Regions from separate parts of the Streptomyces dengpaensis genome, predicted to be linked through region 2. Evidence: riboswitches for the same ligand, from Rfam matches in the RefSeq annotation. Region 2 holds a riboswitch; each other region holds the start of a gene.
What was found. A riboswitch is a leader RNA that binds a small molecule or an ion and turns the genes downstream of it on or off. The one in region 2 is predicted to bind cobalamin.

Region 1 (5,430 bases), 6.2 Mb from region 2:
GGAAGAGGCGTGTGCCTCACACCTTCCGGGCAGACCTACGCCGGCTACGCCCGCACCATCCTCGGCCTGCACGAGGAAGCGCTGACCGCCGCGCGCGGTGACATCGGGGGCGAGGACGGGGACGCCGAGCGCGGTGACGAGGCCGTCGTCGACCTCATGGAGACCACGGCGGAGCGTCGTGCGGAGCTGGCCGCGCGCCTGCCGCAGCACGCGGTCCTCGCCGCCCACATCGGCAAAGACACTCAGCGCGCCGGCACCGACCCGGCCGCCCTGCTCGGTCCATGGAGCTCCGGCCGGCGGCTCGCCGTCGCGGGCGGGCTCACCGCCGACGACCTGCCCGGGTTCGCCGGCGCCGGTGACATCCGGGTCATCGTCGGATCGGCCGTCACCGCCGCCGCCGATCCCGCGGAAGCGGCCGGTCGCCTGGCCCGGGCGGCAGGCCGCAGCTGACCATCCGCCTCAACGGATGCGCCTCAACGGACAGTAGAGACAAGGCAGTTGCACGCAATAACCGACCACCTCACCGAAGGACTGAGGAAGCAGATCCTCGCCGAGATCGACGGAGTCATCGCCCTCGTCGACGACGCGCTGGAATCCCTGGCCATGACCCTGCGGAACGCGGAGCGCATCTTCGTCACAGGGGAAGGGCGTTCGGGACTCATGGCGAAGGCCTTCGCCATGCGGCTGATGCACCTCGGACTGCCCGTGCACGTCATCGGCGAGACCACGACGCCAGCCGTCGCCCAGGGCGACACCGCGCGGGCACCGTCCGGGTCGCCGAACAGGCCGTGCGGGCAGGCTCCCGTGTGCATGCGGTGACCACGGCACCCGAGTCGCCCCTCGCCACACTGGCCGAGTCCACCTTGGTGATCCCGGCCGCCACCAAGTACCGGCGCCCCGGCGTGCGGCAGAGCCACAGAACGCCGGCCAGGCCGGTGGTCGCCTAGTGTGGAGGTATGGGCGGCGGCGTAGTGACGCTGTTCCTGTGCGGCGATGTGATGCTCGGGCGCGGCGTCGACCAGATCCTCCCGCACCCCGGAGATCCGGAGCTGCGGGAGTTCTACGTCGAGGATGCCCGGTCGTACGTGGAGCTGGCGGAGCGGGTGAGCGGCCCGATCCCCGCCCCGGTCACCCCCTCCTGGCCGTGGGGCGAGGCGCTCCGGTTGCTGGACGGGGCGGCTCCGGACGCTCGGATCGTGAACCTGGAGACGGCCATCACCCGCTGCGACGCGTTCGCGCCCGGCAAGGGGATCCACTACCGGATGCACCCGGCCAACGTGCCCGCCGTGGCGGTGGCACGCCCCGACGTCTGCGTCCTGGCCAACAACCACGTACTCGACTTCGGCCGCCCCGGCCTCGAGGAGACGCTCGAGTCGCTGGCCCGGGCGGGGCTGCGGGCGGCAGGCGCGGGGCGCACCGCCGACGAGGCGTACGCGCCCGCGACGGTTCCCGTCGGTGACGGCGCCCGCGTCCTGGTCTTCGCCCTCGGGACGGCGTCCAGCGGCGTTCCCTCCAGCTGGGCGGCGGCCTCGGACCGGCCCGGAGTCGCCTACGTGTCCGAGCCGTCCGCCGCCGCGGCCGACAGGGTGATCCAGCGGGTACGCCGGGCGAAACGCCCGGGTGACATCACGGTGGTCTCGGTGCACTGGGGCTCCAACTGGGGATACCGCGTCCCCCGGCACCACGTCCGCTTCGCGCATGCGCTGATCGACGGCGGCGTGGACGTCGTGCACGGGCACTCTTCGCACCACCCCCGTCCCCTCGAGGTGTATGGCAACCGGCTGATCCTGTACGGCTGCGGGGACTTCATCGACGACTACGAGGGCATCAACGGCTACGAGGAGTACCGCGACGACCTTCGGCTCGCCTACCTGCTCTCGGTGGAGCGGGGCACCGGGCGACTGACCGGCCTGCGCATGACACCGCTTCAGGCGCGCCGTATGCGCCTGGAACCCGCGACCGTCGAGGACCAAACCTGGCTGCGAGCGACGCTCGACCGGATCAGCCCCGGCGTCCACATCACCCCCGGTCGCGATGGCGCGCTCGAGTTGGTGCACCCGGCGGTCACCCATGGGGCAGGCAGCGATACCTGAGCGGCGCCCCACGCGGGAGGGAAACCGGACCGCTGATCCCTCGCGAACCGGGGCGGGCGCTGTGCGCAGGGGACGGCTGCGCGCCCCCGAGCGCCGCTTGTCACCACCAGCTGTGACGCACTAATGTCGCCACGCCTTGGTGAACGGGAAATCCGGTGTGATGCCGGTGCGGCCCTCGCCACTGTGATCGGGAAGTCCGGCTCCAGCCCTCGCGGGCAGCCACTGGGTCCTCGGACCCGGGAAGGCGGAGTTCGGGCGGTGTCACCCGTCAGCCAGGAGACCGGCCAAGGCGCGTCAACCATCCACGAGGTGCTGGAGAGGGTCTGCTGAGCCATGCACATAGCCGAGGGTTTTCTTCCTCCGGCGCACGCGGTCGCCTGGGGCGTCGCGTCAGCGCCATTCGTCGTCCACGGAGTCCGGTCACTCACCCGTGAGGTCAGGGAGCACCCCGAGAGCACCCTGCTCCTCGGCGCCTCCGGAGCCTTCACCTTCGTTCTGTCCGCGCTGAAGCTGCCCTCGGTGACCGGGAGTTGCTCACACCCCACCGGCACGGGGCTGGGTGCCATTCTCTTCCGGCCGCCGATCATGGCGGTGCTGGGCACCATCACTCTGCTCTTCCAGGCGCTGCTGCTCGCGCACGGCGGACTCACCACGCTCGGCGCCAACGTGTTCTCCATGGCGATCGTCGGGCCGTGGGCCGGGTACGGGATGTACCGGTTGCTGCGGCGGTACGGTGTGCCGCTCATGGTCGCGGTGTTCTTCGGCGCGTTCGTCGCCGACCTGTTCACCTACTGCGTCACCAGTGTGCAGCTCGCGCTCGCCTTCCCCGACCCGAGCAGCGGATTCCTGGGCGCACTCGGCAAGTTCGGGTCCATCTTCGCCGTCACGCAGATTCCGCTGGCGGTGAGCGAGGGGCTCCTCACCGTCCTCGTCATGCGGCTGCTCGTGCAGTCCAGCAAGGGCGAACTGACGCGGCTCGGGGTGCTCCTGACGAAGAAGGACGCCCGCACCGGCAGCGAGGCGATGGCCTGATGGACGAGAAGAGCCTGACGGACAAGAAGATGAGCAAGAGCGCGAAGACCAACCTCCTTCTGGTGCTGGCCGTGATCGCGCTGGCCGTGCTGCCGCTGGCCCTCGGTCTCGGCGACGACAAGGAGGAGCCGTTCACCGGGTCCGATGGCCAGGCCGAGACGGCGATCACCGAGATCGAGCCGGACTACGAACCCTGGTTCTCACCCCTGTACGTGCCGCCGTCCGGCGAGATCGAGTCGGCGCTGTTCGCCCTCCAGGCGGCCATCGGCGCGGGCGTCCTCGCCTACTACTTCGGACTCCACCGGGGACGCCGTCAGGGCGAGGCGCGGGCCCGGGAACGGCAGCAGGCCGAAAGTGCCGCGAGCGGCGCCGGGGAGTCCGGGGCCTCACAGGTCCCTGAACCCTCACAAGTTCCCGGGGCCTCACAGGTTCCCGGGGCCTCTCAGGTCCCCGAGGCCTGAGCCTCGTGCTGCCGATCGACGCGGCGGCGCACAGCAGTCGCTGGCGCCGCCGTCATCCCGTGGACAAGGCCGTGCTCGGGCTGGGGCTCACCGCGCTGGCGATCTCGCTGCCGCCCTGGCCGGGGGCCGCGCTGGTACTCGTGACGGCCGTGGCCGTGCTGCTCGGACCGGCGGGTGTGCCAGTGCGCAGGCTGTGGCGTGCCTACCGGGTGCCGCTGGGCTTCTGTGTGACGGGTGCGGTGACGCTGCTCGTGCAGGTCGGTGGTCCCGGCGGGTTCGTGGCGCTGGCCGACGGCGGGGCCGTACGGGCCGGTGAGCTGCTGTTGCGCTCCTCGGCCGCTTCCCTCGGCGTCCTGCTGTTCGCGTTCACGACGCCGATGTCCGACCTGCTGCCGCGCCTGGTGAAGGCCGGGGTGCCCGCGCCGGTCGTGGATGTGGCCCTGGTGACGTACCGCATGAGCTTCCTGCTGCTCGACTCCGTACGGCTGATCCGGGACGCGCAGGCCGCGCGGCTCGGGCACACGACCCGGGCCGCACAGTGGCGTTCCCTGGCCGGGCTCGGCGCCACCGCATTCGTCCGGTCCTTCGACCGGGCCGCGCGGCTCCAGGCCGGGCTCGCCGGACGCGGCTACGACGGGACACTGCGTGTTCTGGTGCCCGAGGCCCATGTCTCCGTCCGGTTCACCGGGGCGAGTGTCGCCCTGCTCGCGGCACTGGCCGCCCTCACCTTCGTACTCGAAAGGCCGCTGACATGAGCGAGCCCGCGCTGGTCGCCCTGCGGGGCGTGTCCTTCGCCTATGAGGACGGCCCCGCCGTGCTCAGCGATCTCGATTTCGCGGTGCGTGAGGGGCGCGCACTCGCTCTGCTCGGGCGCAACGGGAGCGGCAAGACGACGCTGATGCGGCTGCTCAGCGGCGGACTGCGGCCACGCTCCGGGGAGTTGGTGGTGGAGGGGCGGGCGGTCCGGTACGACCGCAAGGGGCTGACCCGGTTGCGGACAGCGGTCCAGCTGGTCGTCCAGGACCCGGACGACCAGTTGTTCGCCGCGTCCGTCGCCCAGGACATCTCGTTCGGGCCGCTGAACCTCGGCCTGCCCGACATCCAGGTACGGGCACGCGTCGCGGAGGCGCTCGCGGCCCTGGACATCACCGCTCTCGCCGACCGGCCCACCCACCTGCTCTCCTACGGGCAGCGCAAGCGGACGGCGATCGCGGGTGCCGTCGCCATGCGGCCGCGCGTCCTGATCCTCGACGAGCCGACCGCGGGGCTCGACCCGGACGGCCAGGAGCGGCTGCTCGCCACCCTCGACGGGCTGCGCGAGGGCGGCACCACCGTGGTGATGGCCACGCACGACGTCGACCTCGCCCTGCGCTGGGCCGACGACGTGGCCCTGCTGACCCCGTCCGGCGTGCACACCGGGCCCGCGGCCCCGACGCTGGCCCGCACGGACCTCCTCCATCAGGCGGGGCTGCGCCTGCCGTGGGGCATCGCGGCGGCCGAAGTGCTGCGTGCGCAGGGCCTCCTGGCCGACACCGTTCCGGGACCACGCACCCCGGCCGAACTGGCCGCCCTGTCCCTGCCGCACAACACGCCCCGGATACCGGCCGATGGCTGACGCACCCCGCACCGTCCGCATCGTGGACATGCTGCTCCGCCGGATCGCACCGGCGGTTCCGGCTCACCACCAGCAGGGTGCGGCCCAACACGCAGATCCACGCCCACAGAACGTCCCCGCCGAGGCGACTCCTGGCGCGGCAACTTCACGGCCTCGGATGGCAGCGGCGGCCTGGACGTCGCGGACTCCTCACGTGGTCGGCTCGTCGAAGCTGGCGAAGTACGCGGCC
Region 2 (5,430 bases):
CGACGAAGGAGGTGTTGCCGGACAGCTGGTGCGCCCGGTAGAAGAGCACGCCGACGGTGGGACGGCCCTCGACGAAGGCACGCTCGCCATGGATGCCGTACTCCGGCATCTTCCGCGGCTCCTCGAAGCCCTCACCCGTGAGCAGCACGGTGTCGGAGAGGAAGCGCGCCAGCTCGACGAGGTTGGCCGGACCGCCCTCGACGAGGTACCGCAGCGCTTCGGCTACGACACCGGCAGGCACCGACGACTCGGCCATCAACTCCGCGTCCGGGACGGCCTCTCCGCCCAGCAGCACCGTCGGGATGGCCGACGCCTTCAGGAAGGCGAGCCCGTCCTCCCAGGCGCGCTTGCCGCCCAGCAGCCGTACGACGGCGATGTCGGCGCCCTCGACGAGCGCGGGCAGCTCGCCCGCGACATCCACCCGGGTCGGATTGCCGATCCGGTACGGGGCGCCGGAGGCACGGGCGGCCAGCAGATCCGTGTCGGCGGTCGACAACAACAACACTGTGCTCATGCGGGCGCTCCCGGTGGGATGAAGGGCAGTCCTGACGGCGCGCCCGACTCGATGAGCCGCCACAGCGCGTCCGTGTCCGCGTGTTCCTCGATCAGATCGCCGAGCCGGTCCAGCTGCTCCTCGCGCAGCACCGCGAACGACGTGTCGGCGGCCGGCACGAAACGACGGCCCGCGGCGGCCGCCACCTCGCGCAGGAAGGCGCGCCGGAATCCGTCCGACTCCAGCGAGCCGTGCCAGTGCGTGCCCCAGGTCTGGCCGACCCGGCAGCCGTCCAAGAAGGGTTCTCCACCTACGACTTCGGCGACCCCGTGGTGGATCTCGTACCCCTCGACCCGCTCGCCGAGCGCCTCGCCGACGGGCCGGGTGAGGGTCTTCTCCCGCGCGAACCGCACCCGCACGGGCAGGATCCCGAGCCCGTCCACATGCCCCTCGCGGCTCTCGACCTCGTCCTCGATGTGCTCGCCGAGGACCTGGAAGCCACCGCAGATGCCGAGGACGGGCCGGCCTTCCCGGGCCCTTCGGACGAGGGCCTCGGCGAGCCCGCGTTCGCGCAGCCACTCCAGCGCCTTCACCGTCCCCCGGGTCCCCGGAACGATGACAAGATCGGCGTCGGCCAGCTCCTCGGGCCGGTCCACGAACCGTACGACGACGCCCGGTTCGGCGGCGAGCGCGTCCACGTCCGTGAAGTTGGACATGAGGGGAATCGCGCAGACGGCGACGCGCAGCACATCCTCGCCGACGGGCGCGGCGACGGCCGATTCCCGGACCGTCCCCCGCAGGGCTGTGTTTGATGTGAAAGAGGGCCGCAGCCCGTCCTCCTCGTCGATCCCGAGGCCGTGCTGGAAGGGGAGCACCCCGTACGTACGGCGTCCTGTCAGGTTGTCGAGCATGTCGAGGCCGGGCTCCAGCAGGGACACGTCGCCGCGGAACTTGTTGACGAGGAAGCCGGCGACGAGCTCCTGGTCCTCGCGCGACAGCAGCGCGACGGTCCCGAAGAACGAGGCGAACACGCCCCCGCGGTCGATGTCGCCCACGACGAGCACCGGGAGCCGGGCATTCCTGGCGATCCCCATGTTCACGATGTCGGTGCGCCGCAGATTGATCTCGGCAGGGCTGCCGGCCCCCTCACAGATCACCGCGTCATACGTGCCCCGCAACTCGGCGAGGCAGTCGAGGACGGTGCCGAGGAGCTGCTGCTGCCGCCCGCCGTGATACCCACGCGCACTCAGCTCGCCCACCGGCTTCCCCATGAGCACGACCTGACTGCTCCGCTCACTGCCCGGCTTGAGCAGCACAGGATTCATGAGCGCGGTCGGCTCCACGCGCGCGGCCTGCGCCTGCATGGCCTGGGCCCGCCCGATCTCGGCACCCTCAAGCGTGACGAACGAATTGAGGGACATGTTCTGCGCCTTGAAGGGCGCGACCTTGACCCCCTGCCGCACCAGCCACCGGCAGATCCCGGCGGTGACCACACTCTTGCCGGCATCGGAGGTGGTGCCGGCGACGAGCAGTCCGCCGCTCATGACGTACGCCCCTTCCTGTTCATGAGCGCCCGCGCGGCGGCACTCACACCGAGGGCGAGCCAGCTGACGCGCCGGGACAGCCGTACGGCCCGCTCGATGTCGTCGACGTGGACGGCGCGCCCTTCCCCGTTGAGCACGGGCCGGTGCTCGACGCGGCCCCCGTACGACAGCGTCCCGCCCAGCCGCACCCCGAGGGCCCCCGCGAACGAGGCCTCCACGGGCCCGGCGTTGGGGCTCGGATGGCGGTGGGCATCGTCACGCCAGGCACGCAGGGCCGCGCGCGGATCACCGCCGGCTGCCGCCGTGAGGACGGCGGTGAGCCGGGCCCCCGGCCACCCGGCGAGGTCGTCGAGCCGGGCGGAAGCCCAGCCGTACCGCCGGTACTTGGGGGACTTGTGCCCGACCATGGCGTCGAGCGTGTTCACCGCGCGAAAGGCGACGAGTCCGGGCACCCCGCCGACCGCACCCCACACCAAGGCCCCCACCACGGCGTCGGAGGTGTTCTCGGCGACGGACTCGACGACGGCACGCGCGATCCCGTCGGCGTCGAGCGCCTGGGGGTCCCGCCCGCACAGGTGGGGCAGCCGCTCACGGGCCACTTCGACATCACCGGCCGCGAGCGCGCCACCGATCGCCCTGGCCTCCCGGCCCAGCGAAGTCCCTCCGACAACGGCCCACGTGGCGGCGGCGGTCAGCACGATGGAGGCGGTGCGAGAGCCGCGTACGCCACGGCCTGCCAGCGCGGCGAGCCCGGCGGCACCGCCCACGCACACGGCGGTGTGCAGCGCGCCCCACCCCCGGTGGTCCCGCCACAACACCCGTTCCACGGCACCAGCGGCCCGCCCGAACGCGGCGACCGGATGCCCCCGGCGAGGATCGCCGAGCAGCAGGTCACCGAGGAGGCCGGCGGCGGCGCCGTACGCGAAGTCGCGATCGGCACGCATGGGTTCAGCCGACCGTCAGGTCAGGCACAACCGTCGTTCGGAAGTCATGGGCGCAGCCGCGCATGGCAATATGTCCTCACTCAGGGTGTCCACGCCCTGGTTCGACGAGACCGGCGGCGAGAGTTCCTGGCTCCCGGGGAACTTCGTTCCCCGGTGACAGTGGCGGGACCGCGCCGGATTCGCACCGGGCTTCCTCTCATTGCCGCCGTACTTGGCTCCGGAAGTCCACCACGGGGTTGGAAGACCCGTCAACTGGCTGTTGACCTGCACGGGGAGAGTGTGCCGAGGCCCACATCGCCGCCACTGCGACATCCCCACCGCGACCGCCGAGCCGCCCTGTGCAGGAACGCCGACGGGCGGGTACGGGACGCGGCGTCCCGTACCCGCCCGGCTGTCGAACCGTGCGGCGTCGTCCTTGTCAGGACACGATGATGAAGATCCCGTACGCCACCGCCGCCGCGCAGGCGGCGAAGCAGGCGTACGCGCCCGTGACCGCGAGGGTCGCCGAGCCGCCCGAGACGGACGCCGACTCGCGCTTGGAGAGTGCGACGATGCCGAGGGTGAACAGGCCGACGAGGGCCACGGTGCTGAGGAGGCTGACTCCGAAGACGGAGGCGAGGGCCTGCCAGTCGATGTGCATGCTGTCGTTCGTTCCTTACACCGTGGCCGGGCTGGTGGGCTCCGCGTCCGGGGACGGGGACGGGGACGGGATCATGGTCTTCAGGCCGGCGACGGTGGCCGTCGGGCCGGCCGGCGGCGGGGTGACCGCCGCGACCCCGGTGGTGACGACGCCCGCGGGCTCGATGTCGTTGACATTGTCGACGGTGACCGGCTGGCGACGGGAGAGCGTCCAGATGATTCCGGCGCCCGCCACCAGCAGCACGCCCGTGGCGATGATGCCCCACGTGCCCTGCTGGGTGAGGAACTCCGCGGAGGCACCGGCCAGACCGGCGGCCGGGAGGGTCAGGCCCCACGCGACGAACATCCGGGTCGCGGTCGACCAGCGGACGACACCGCCCTTGCGGCCGAGGCCCGAGCCCATCACAGCGCCGGAGCAGACCTGGGTGGTGGAGAGCGAGAAGCCGATGTGGGAGGAGGCCAGGATGGCGCTCGCGGCGCTGGTCTGGGCGGCGAAGCCCTGCGGCGGCGCCAGGTCGGTGAGGCCCTTGCCCATCGTGCGGATGATGCGCCAGCCGCCCAGGTAGGTGCCGAGCGCGATGGCGATACCGGCCGAGACGATGACCCACATCGGGGGGTTCGAGCCCGGGGCGATGACGCCGCCGGTGACCAGGGCGAGGGTGATGATGCCCATCGTCTTCTGGGCGTCGTTCGTGCCGTGGGCGAGGGAGACCAGGCCGGCGGAGGCGATCTGGCCCGCGCGGTAGCCCTTGGCGGTCGCCTTGTCCTCGACGCGCCCGCCGATCTTGTACGTCAGCCGGGTGGCGAGCATCGCGGCGAGTCCGGCCACGATGGGCGCGGCGACCGCGGGGATCAGCACCTTGGTGATGACGGTCGAGCCGTTCACCGACGACCAGCCGGCCGACATGACGGCGGCGCCGATCAGGCCACCGAAGAGGGCGTGGGAGGAGCTGGAGGGCAGACCCAGGAGCCAGGTCAGCAGATTCCAGAGAATGGCGCCGACGAGCGCCGCGAAGATCACTTCGGTGCGTATGCCCGCTTCGTCGATGATGCCGCCGGAGATCGTCTTGGCGACCTCCACGGAGAGGAACGCGCCGACCAGGTTCAGCACGGCGGACATGGCCACCGCCGTCTTGGGCTTCAGAGCGCCGGTCGAGATGGTCGTCGCCATCGCGTTGGCAGTGTCGTGGAAACCGTTCGTGAAATCGAACACGAGAGCGGTGACGATCACGATTCCAAGGAGGAGCGTGATGTGTTCCATTTACCCAGGCTTCTATTGGACGTCAGTGGCGAGTGGACCGTAGGCAACCTGGGTGAACGAAAGATGAACTGACGGGGTACTTGGGGTGTCTCAAACGGTGGACCGCCCCTCGGTTTGCACTGGAGGGGCGGTCCGGGAGGTTCGAACGGAGTCGGAATGTCGGGCTCCGCTTCCATTCTCTAGCCGCGCGCGAGCCTCTTGAGCTGGGCCATGGATCCGTTGAAGAGGTTCTGGTCACCCGGCAGGCTGCCGCTGTTGTCGTACTGCCAGAACGTCCAGTACGACCAGCCGGCGGGCAGTGCGCCCGCGTTCGCCGAGTCGTAGCGGGCGAGCCACAGAGAGTGGGTCCCGGCGAAGGCGCGACTGCCCCCGGTGCAGTTGTTCCACCAGTGGGTGGTCGTGTAGATCACCGGGCGGCGGCCGGTCTGGCGCTTGACCTCGTCACTGAACGCCTTGATCCAGCTCACCATCTTGGCTTTGCTCAGGCCGTAGCACTTGCGCTTGCTGTACGGGTTGTACTCGATGTCCAGCGCGGGCGGCAGCGTCCAG
Region 3 (5,430 bases), 650 kb from region 2:
CAGCCCGGCCTCCTTCGCGATCTCGCCCAGCAGATACGCGTCCAGGGGCGATTCCGGCGACGGCTTCAGTACGACCGTGCAGCCGGTCAGCAGCGCGGGCGCGAGCTTGGCCGCCGCCACGAACTGCGGGACGTTCCACGGGACCACGGCCGCCACCACGCCCACCGGCTCACGGCGGACGAGGATCCTGCCGAGGACTCCGTCGCGCGTCTCCTCGTACGTGTGGTTCCGCGCGACCGTGATCGCCGCGTCCCACACCATCATCGCGCCGAGGGCCTGCGCGAGGACGCTCCAGGAGTACGGGGAACCGTTCTCGGAGGAGATGACGCGGGCGATCTCCTCGTGCCGTACGGCGATCGCGTCCTTGATCCGGGTGACGACCTCGATCCGCTCGTCGAGGCTCATGCGCGGCCAGGGGCCCTCGTCGAACGCCTCGCGCGCGGCGGCGACCGCCCGGTCGACGTCCGCCGTCGACGCGTGCGGAACCCGCCCGATGACCTCTTCCGTGTGCGGCGAGATCACCTCGATGACGTCCTTGCCCAGGGGGTCCGTCAACTCCCCGCCTATGAACAGCTGTCCGTGTTCCACGAGCTCGGTCATGGCGACTGCCTCCCCGGGGCCGTTCTCTGACGCTCCATCAGATACGGATACGAGAACTGATACCAGTTCCGTGCGATGGAGTCCACGGGTGGAACGGCGGAACGCCTGGAGTAGCGCCGGGGAGGACGCCGGGAGTAACGCCCGGGATGGCGCCGGCAGTTCGTCGACTCGGGCTACCGTCGAAACTCGTTCTAGTTATAGTGAGCCGGGGGCCGGGCGCGGCGATTGGGGAGCCCATGGCGCAGATGACCGAGCACGGCGGGGGCGTACGGTCCATCCGGGTTCCCATTCCGGACAACCCCCTGGGGTACACGCTGGTGTACGTCGTCGACACCGACCGCGGCCCGGTGCTGATCGACACCGGCTGGGACGACCCGGCCTCCTGGGACACCCTCGCCGAGGGACTGGCGGCCTGCGGCACCGCGGCCGGCGAGATCCACGGGGTGGTCATCACCCACCACCACCCCGACCACCACGGCCTGTCCGCCAAGGTCCGCAAGGCGTCCGGCGCGTGGATCGCCATGCACGCGGCCGACATCTCGATCGTGCGGCGGGCCCGCGGCACCGAGCCGGGCCGCTGGTTCGCGTACATGACGACGAAGCTCGAAGCCGCCGGTGCGCCCGAGGAGCACATCGCCCCGATGCGCACCGCGCGCCCGCGCACCCTGCCCGGCCTCGCCCCCGCGCTCCCCGACCGCGAGATCGTCCCCGGCGAACTCCTCGCCCTGCCGGGCCGCCGTCTGCGCGCGATCTGGACCCCCGGCCATACGCCCGGCCATGTCTGCCTCCACCTGGAAGAGGAGCACCCGGCCCAACTCCCGGGCCACGGCCGCCTGTTCTCGGGTGACCACCTCCTCCCCGGGATCACTCCGCACATCGGCCTGTACGAGGATCCGGACGACGCCACCGTCACCGATCCCCTCGGCGACTACCTCGACTCCCTGGAGCGCGTCGCTCGCCTCGACCCCGCCGAGGTGCTCCCCGCCCACCAGCACGCCTTCGCCGACGCGCCCTTCCGCGTACGGGAGTTGCTCGCGCACCACGAGGAACGCCTCACCGGGCTCCTCGCCCTCCTGACCACCCCGCTCACCCCCTGGCAGCTCGCCGAGCGCATGGAGTGGAACCGGCCCTGGGACGACATCCCGTACGGATCAAGGAACATCGCGGTCTCGGAGGCCGAGGCCCATCTGCGGCGGCTGGTGAAGCTGGGGCGGGCGGAGGCGGTGACGGGGAGCGATCCGGTGACGTACGTGGCTTCTGAAGGGGTTTAGCCCTTCCGGCGTTTGAGGACGAGCGCGTTCAGCGCGATACGGGGGGCTGGGGGGCGGAGCCCCCCAGGTACGGCACGGGTAGGGGCGGAGGGGGCGAAAAACCCTCGTCCGCCCTGACCGCCCCTCTGGCGGTTCCTTACGGGCCGGTACAGTAAGGGCGTCGTCATCACACCCGTACGGGGGGAAGCCGGTGCAATTCCGGCGCTGACCCGCAACCGTGAACCGCCGCCTCGGTGGTGAGCCGGATCACCTCGCCCGGGACGTGACCGGCTCGTGCCATCGGCAGCCCGCCGCTGGCAGGCACCGTCGAGGGATACGGAGCCGGAGCCGCCCGGAAGCCTCATGCCTCGGCATGCCCGGCGCTGCCCAGCTCCCCACAGGGAGAGTCATGTTTGTTCGCCGCAGCGCCGCGGTACTGGCCGCCACGGCCGTGATCAGTGCCGCTGTCATGCCGACGGCCTTCGCCGCCGACGAGTCCCCCTCCCCGTCCGCGTCCCAGGCGCTCCCGTCCGGGCTGTTCGGTTCCGGCGATCCCACCTACGACGGCGTCTGGCGGCAGTCGCTCGCCCTGCTCGCCCAGGACACCGTCGGGGTGAAGCCCGCGGCGAAGGCAGTCGACTGGCTGACCGGGCAGCAGTGCGCGAACGGGGCGTTCGCGCCGTACCGCGCCGACGCGACCGCCCAGTGCGACGCCAAGACGATGGTCGACACCAACAACACGGCCGCCGCCGTACAGGCCCTCGCCGCGCTCGGCGGGCACGACGCGCAGGCGGACAAGGCCGTCGCGTGGCTGAAGTCCGTGCAGAACAAGGACGGTGGCTGGGGGTACACCGCGGGCGGCCCCAGCGACGCCAACTCGACGTCCGTCGTGATCGGCGCGCTGACGGCCGCGGGCGAGAAGCCCTCGGAGGCCGCCAAGGGCGGCAAGTCGCCGTACGACGCCCTGCTGGAGCTGGCGATCCCGTGCGACGCGGACGGCGGCGGCGCGTTCGCCTTCCAGCCGGACAAGAAGGGCAAGCTGGCGGCGAACGCGGACGCGACGGCGGCGGGCGTGGTCGGCGCGCTCGGCAAGGGCCTCGTCGGCGAAGCCAAGCAGCCCGCCGTCGACACCTTCTCCTGCAAGACCGCCGACGGCACCGACCCCGAGCGGGCCGCGCAGAACGGTGCCGCGTACCTCGTCGAGGTGCTCGCCAAGGACACGTACCTCAAGTCGGCGCTGGCCGGCGCCGAGGACCAGCCCGACTACGGCAACACCGCGGACGCGGTCGTCGCGCTCGCCGCCGCGGGCGGGACCAAGGCCACGAAGGAGCCGCTGGCCTGGCTGGAGAAGAACGCCGGCACCTGGGCGGAGCAGGGCGGCCCTGCCGCGTACGCCCAGCTGATCTTCGCCGTCCACGCCACCGGCGCCGACCCGCGCGACTTCGGCGGCACGGACCTCGTCCAGCGGCTCGGTGCCACCGGTCCGGCGGCGGACGCGTCCGGCTCCTCGGTCGCCCCGGGCGACGAGAAGAAGGACGAGAAGAAGACGGACGACACCGAAGGCGTCAGCGTCTGGTGGATCATCGGCGTCGGTCTCGTCGCCGGTATCGGCATCGGCTTCCTGATCAGCGGCCGCAACAAGAAGCAGCAGCTGTGAGCCGCCGTCGGACGCCCGCGCTGGTCCTCGTCGCCCTGCTGCTCCTCGTCCTCGGCGGCGCGGGGCAGGCGCAGGCCGTCGGCTACCGCTACTGGTCCTTCTGGGACCTGTCGGACGGGAAGTGGACGTACGCGACACAGGGTCCGTCGACCGTGCGGCCGTCCGACGGCGACGTCCAGGGTTTCCGCTTCGCGGTGAGCGAGGACTCGCGGCACGCCGTCCAGCCGCGCGGTGACAGGGACTTCACCTCGATCTGCGCGCGCACGCCCGCCGAGTCCGGCAAGAAGCGGATCGCTCTCGTCCTCGACTTCGGCGTCCCCAAGGACGCGCCGTCCGGCGAGACACCGCCGTCCCCGCGTACGGCGTGCGCCCGCGTCCCCTCCGACGCGACCACCGCCGACGCCCTCGCCGCGGTCGCCGAACCCCTCCGCTACGACACCAACGCCCTGCTGTGCGCCATCGCGGGCTACCCGCGGACGGGGTGCGGCGACCAGGTCGCGGCCACGGGGCCGACGGCGTCCGCGAAGGCCCGGAAGGAGACCTCCGGCGGCCAGGGCGGCGGCCCGTCGGTGGGCCTGCTGGCGGGTGTCGCGGCGGTGGCCGTGCTGGCCGGCGCCGGCATATGGCAGGCCCGACGCCGCAGGGGCTGAGGCGTGACGATGACGAAGGGCGCGAACGAAGGGGCCGAGGCGGCCGCCGCCACCGCTGTGGGCCATCGCCCCGCAGGGCGGGACCGGTCGGCACAGCCACCGACCCCGGGTGCCGTCCCCGGCAAACGCCCACGGCGACGTCGTACCCTCACGCCGGAGGCGAACCGAGGCAACGCCCTGCACCCCGGCGCGTGGTGGCTGGGCCGTCGTCCCGCAAGGCGGGACCAGTCGGCGCAACCACCAACCCCCGGCACCATCCCCGGCAAACGCCCACGGCGACGTCGTACCCTCGCGCCGGAGGCGAACCGAAGCAACGCCCTGCACCCCGGCGCGTGGTGGGTCTGGGCCCTGGCCCTGGGAACGGCCGCCTCCCGCACCACGAACCCCCTGCTCCTCGCCCTGCTCATCGGCGTAGCCGGATACGTCGTGGCGGCACGGCGCACGACGGCCCCCTGGGCCCGCTCGTACGGCGCGTTCGTCAAGCTCGGCATCGCCGTCCTCGGCATCCGCCTCGCCTTCGCCGTCTTCCTCGGCTCCCCCATCCCCGGCACGCACCTCGTCGTCACGCTCCCCGAAGTCCCCCTCCCCCACTGGGCGCAGGGCGTCCGCATCGGCGGCCGGGTCACCGCGGAGGGCCTGGTCTTCGCGCTGTACGACGGCCTGAAGCTGGCCACGCTGCTCATCTGCGTCGGCGCGGCGAACGCCCTCGCCAACCCGGCGCGGCTGCTGAAGTCGCTGCCGGGAGCCTTGTACGAGGCGGGCGTCGCGGTCGTCGTGGCCCTGACGTTCGCGCCGAACCTGATCGCGGACGTACGGAGGCTGCGCGCCGCCCGCCGTCTGCGCGGCCGCCCTGACCGGGGCCTGCGGGGGCTGCTGCACGTCGGACTCCCGGTCCTGGAGGGCGCGTTGGAGCGTTCGGTCGCGCTGGCGGCGGCGATGGACGCGCGCGGCTACGGCCGCACCGCCGAGGTCCCGGCCGCCGTCCGCCGCACCACCGCCGTACTGACCCTGGGCGGTCTGCTCGGCGTCTGCGCGGGCACGTACGGACTGCTGACCGCGGAAGGCGGCGGCTACGGCCTGCCGGTGCTGCTGGCCGGGCTGGCCGCGGCGCTCGGCGGCCTGTGGCTGGGCGGCCGCCGCTCGCCGCGGACGCGGTACCGGCCGGACGCGTGGGGCGTACGGGCGTGGCTGGTCGCGGGCTCGGGCGTGGCGGTGGCGGCGCTGATGGTGGCCGCCGCGGCGTACGACCCCGTGGCGCTGCGTCCCGGTGTCG

Region 1: another riboswitch for cobalamin. It lies ahead of C4B68_RS02690 (energy-coupling factor ABC transporter permease); the one in region 2 lies ahead of C4B68_RS31140 (cobalamin biosynthesis protein).
Region 3: another riboswitch for cobalamin. It lies ahead of C4B68_RS28250 (prenyltransferase/squalene oxidase repeat-containing protein); the one in region 2 lies ahead of C4B68_RS31140 (cobalamin biosynthesis protein).

The regions. Positions count from the first base shown of each region.
Region 1 is NZ_CP026652.1:562,774-568,203, forward strand. Features, by position in the region: gene C4B68_RS02675 (LysR family transcriptional regulator) at 1-450, shown strand, start outside; gene C4B68_RS02680 (phosphoheptose isomerase family protein) at 499-819, shown strand; gene C4B68_RS44025 (hypothetical protein) at 816-947, shown strand; gene C4B68_RS02685 (CapA family protein) at 957-2,093, shown strand; cobalamin riboswitch at 2,214-2,396, shown strand; gene C4B68_RS02690 (energy-coupling factor ABC transporter permease) at 2,427-3,125, shown strand; gene C4B68_RS02695 (energy-coupling factor ABC transporter substrate-binding protein) at 3,155-3,586, shown strand; gene cbiQ (cobalt ECF transporter T component CbiQ) at 3,592-4,341, shown strand; gene C4B68_RS02705 (energy-coupling factor ABC transporter ATP-binding protein) at 4,338-5,201, shown strand; gene C4B68_RS02710 (NAD(P)-dependent oxidoreductase) at 5,391-5,430, opposite strand, start outside.
Region 2 is NZ_CP026652.1:6,759,280-6,764,709, forward strand. Features, by position in the region: gene cobN (cobaltochelatase subunit CobN) at 1-514, opposite strand, end outside; gene C4B68_RS31135 (cobyric acid synthase) at 511-2,037, opposite strand; gene C4B68_RS31140 (cobalamin biosynthesis protein) at 2,034-2,981, opposite strand; cobalamin riboswitch at 3,083-3,226, opposite strand; gene C4B68_RS31145 (hypothetical protein) at 3,400-3,621, opposite strand; gene C4B68_RS31150 (inorganic phosphate transporter) at 3,637-4,881, opposite strand; gene C4B68_RS31155 (lysozyme) at 5,061-5,430, opposite strand, start outside.
Region 3 is NZ_CP026652.1:6,105,387-6,110,816, reverse strand. Features, by position in the region: gene C4B68_RS28260 (aldehyde dehydrogenase) at 1-600, opposite strand, end outside; gene C4B68_RS28255 (MBL fold metallo-hydrolase) at 837-1,871, shown strand; cobalamin riboswitch at 1,984-2,115, shown strand; gene C4B68_RS28250 (prenyltransferase/squalene oxidase repeat-containing protein) at 2,260-3,507, shown strand; gene C4B68_RS28245 (SCO2322 family protein) at 3,504-4,157, shown strand; gene C4B68_RS28240 (energy-coupling factor transporter transmembrane component T) at 4,161-5,430, shown strand, end outside.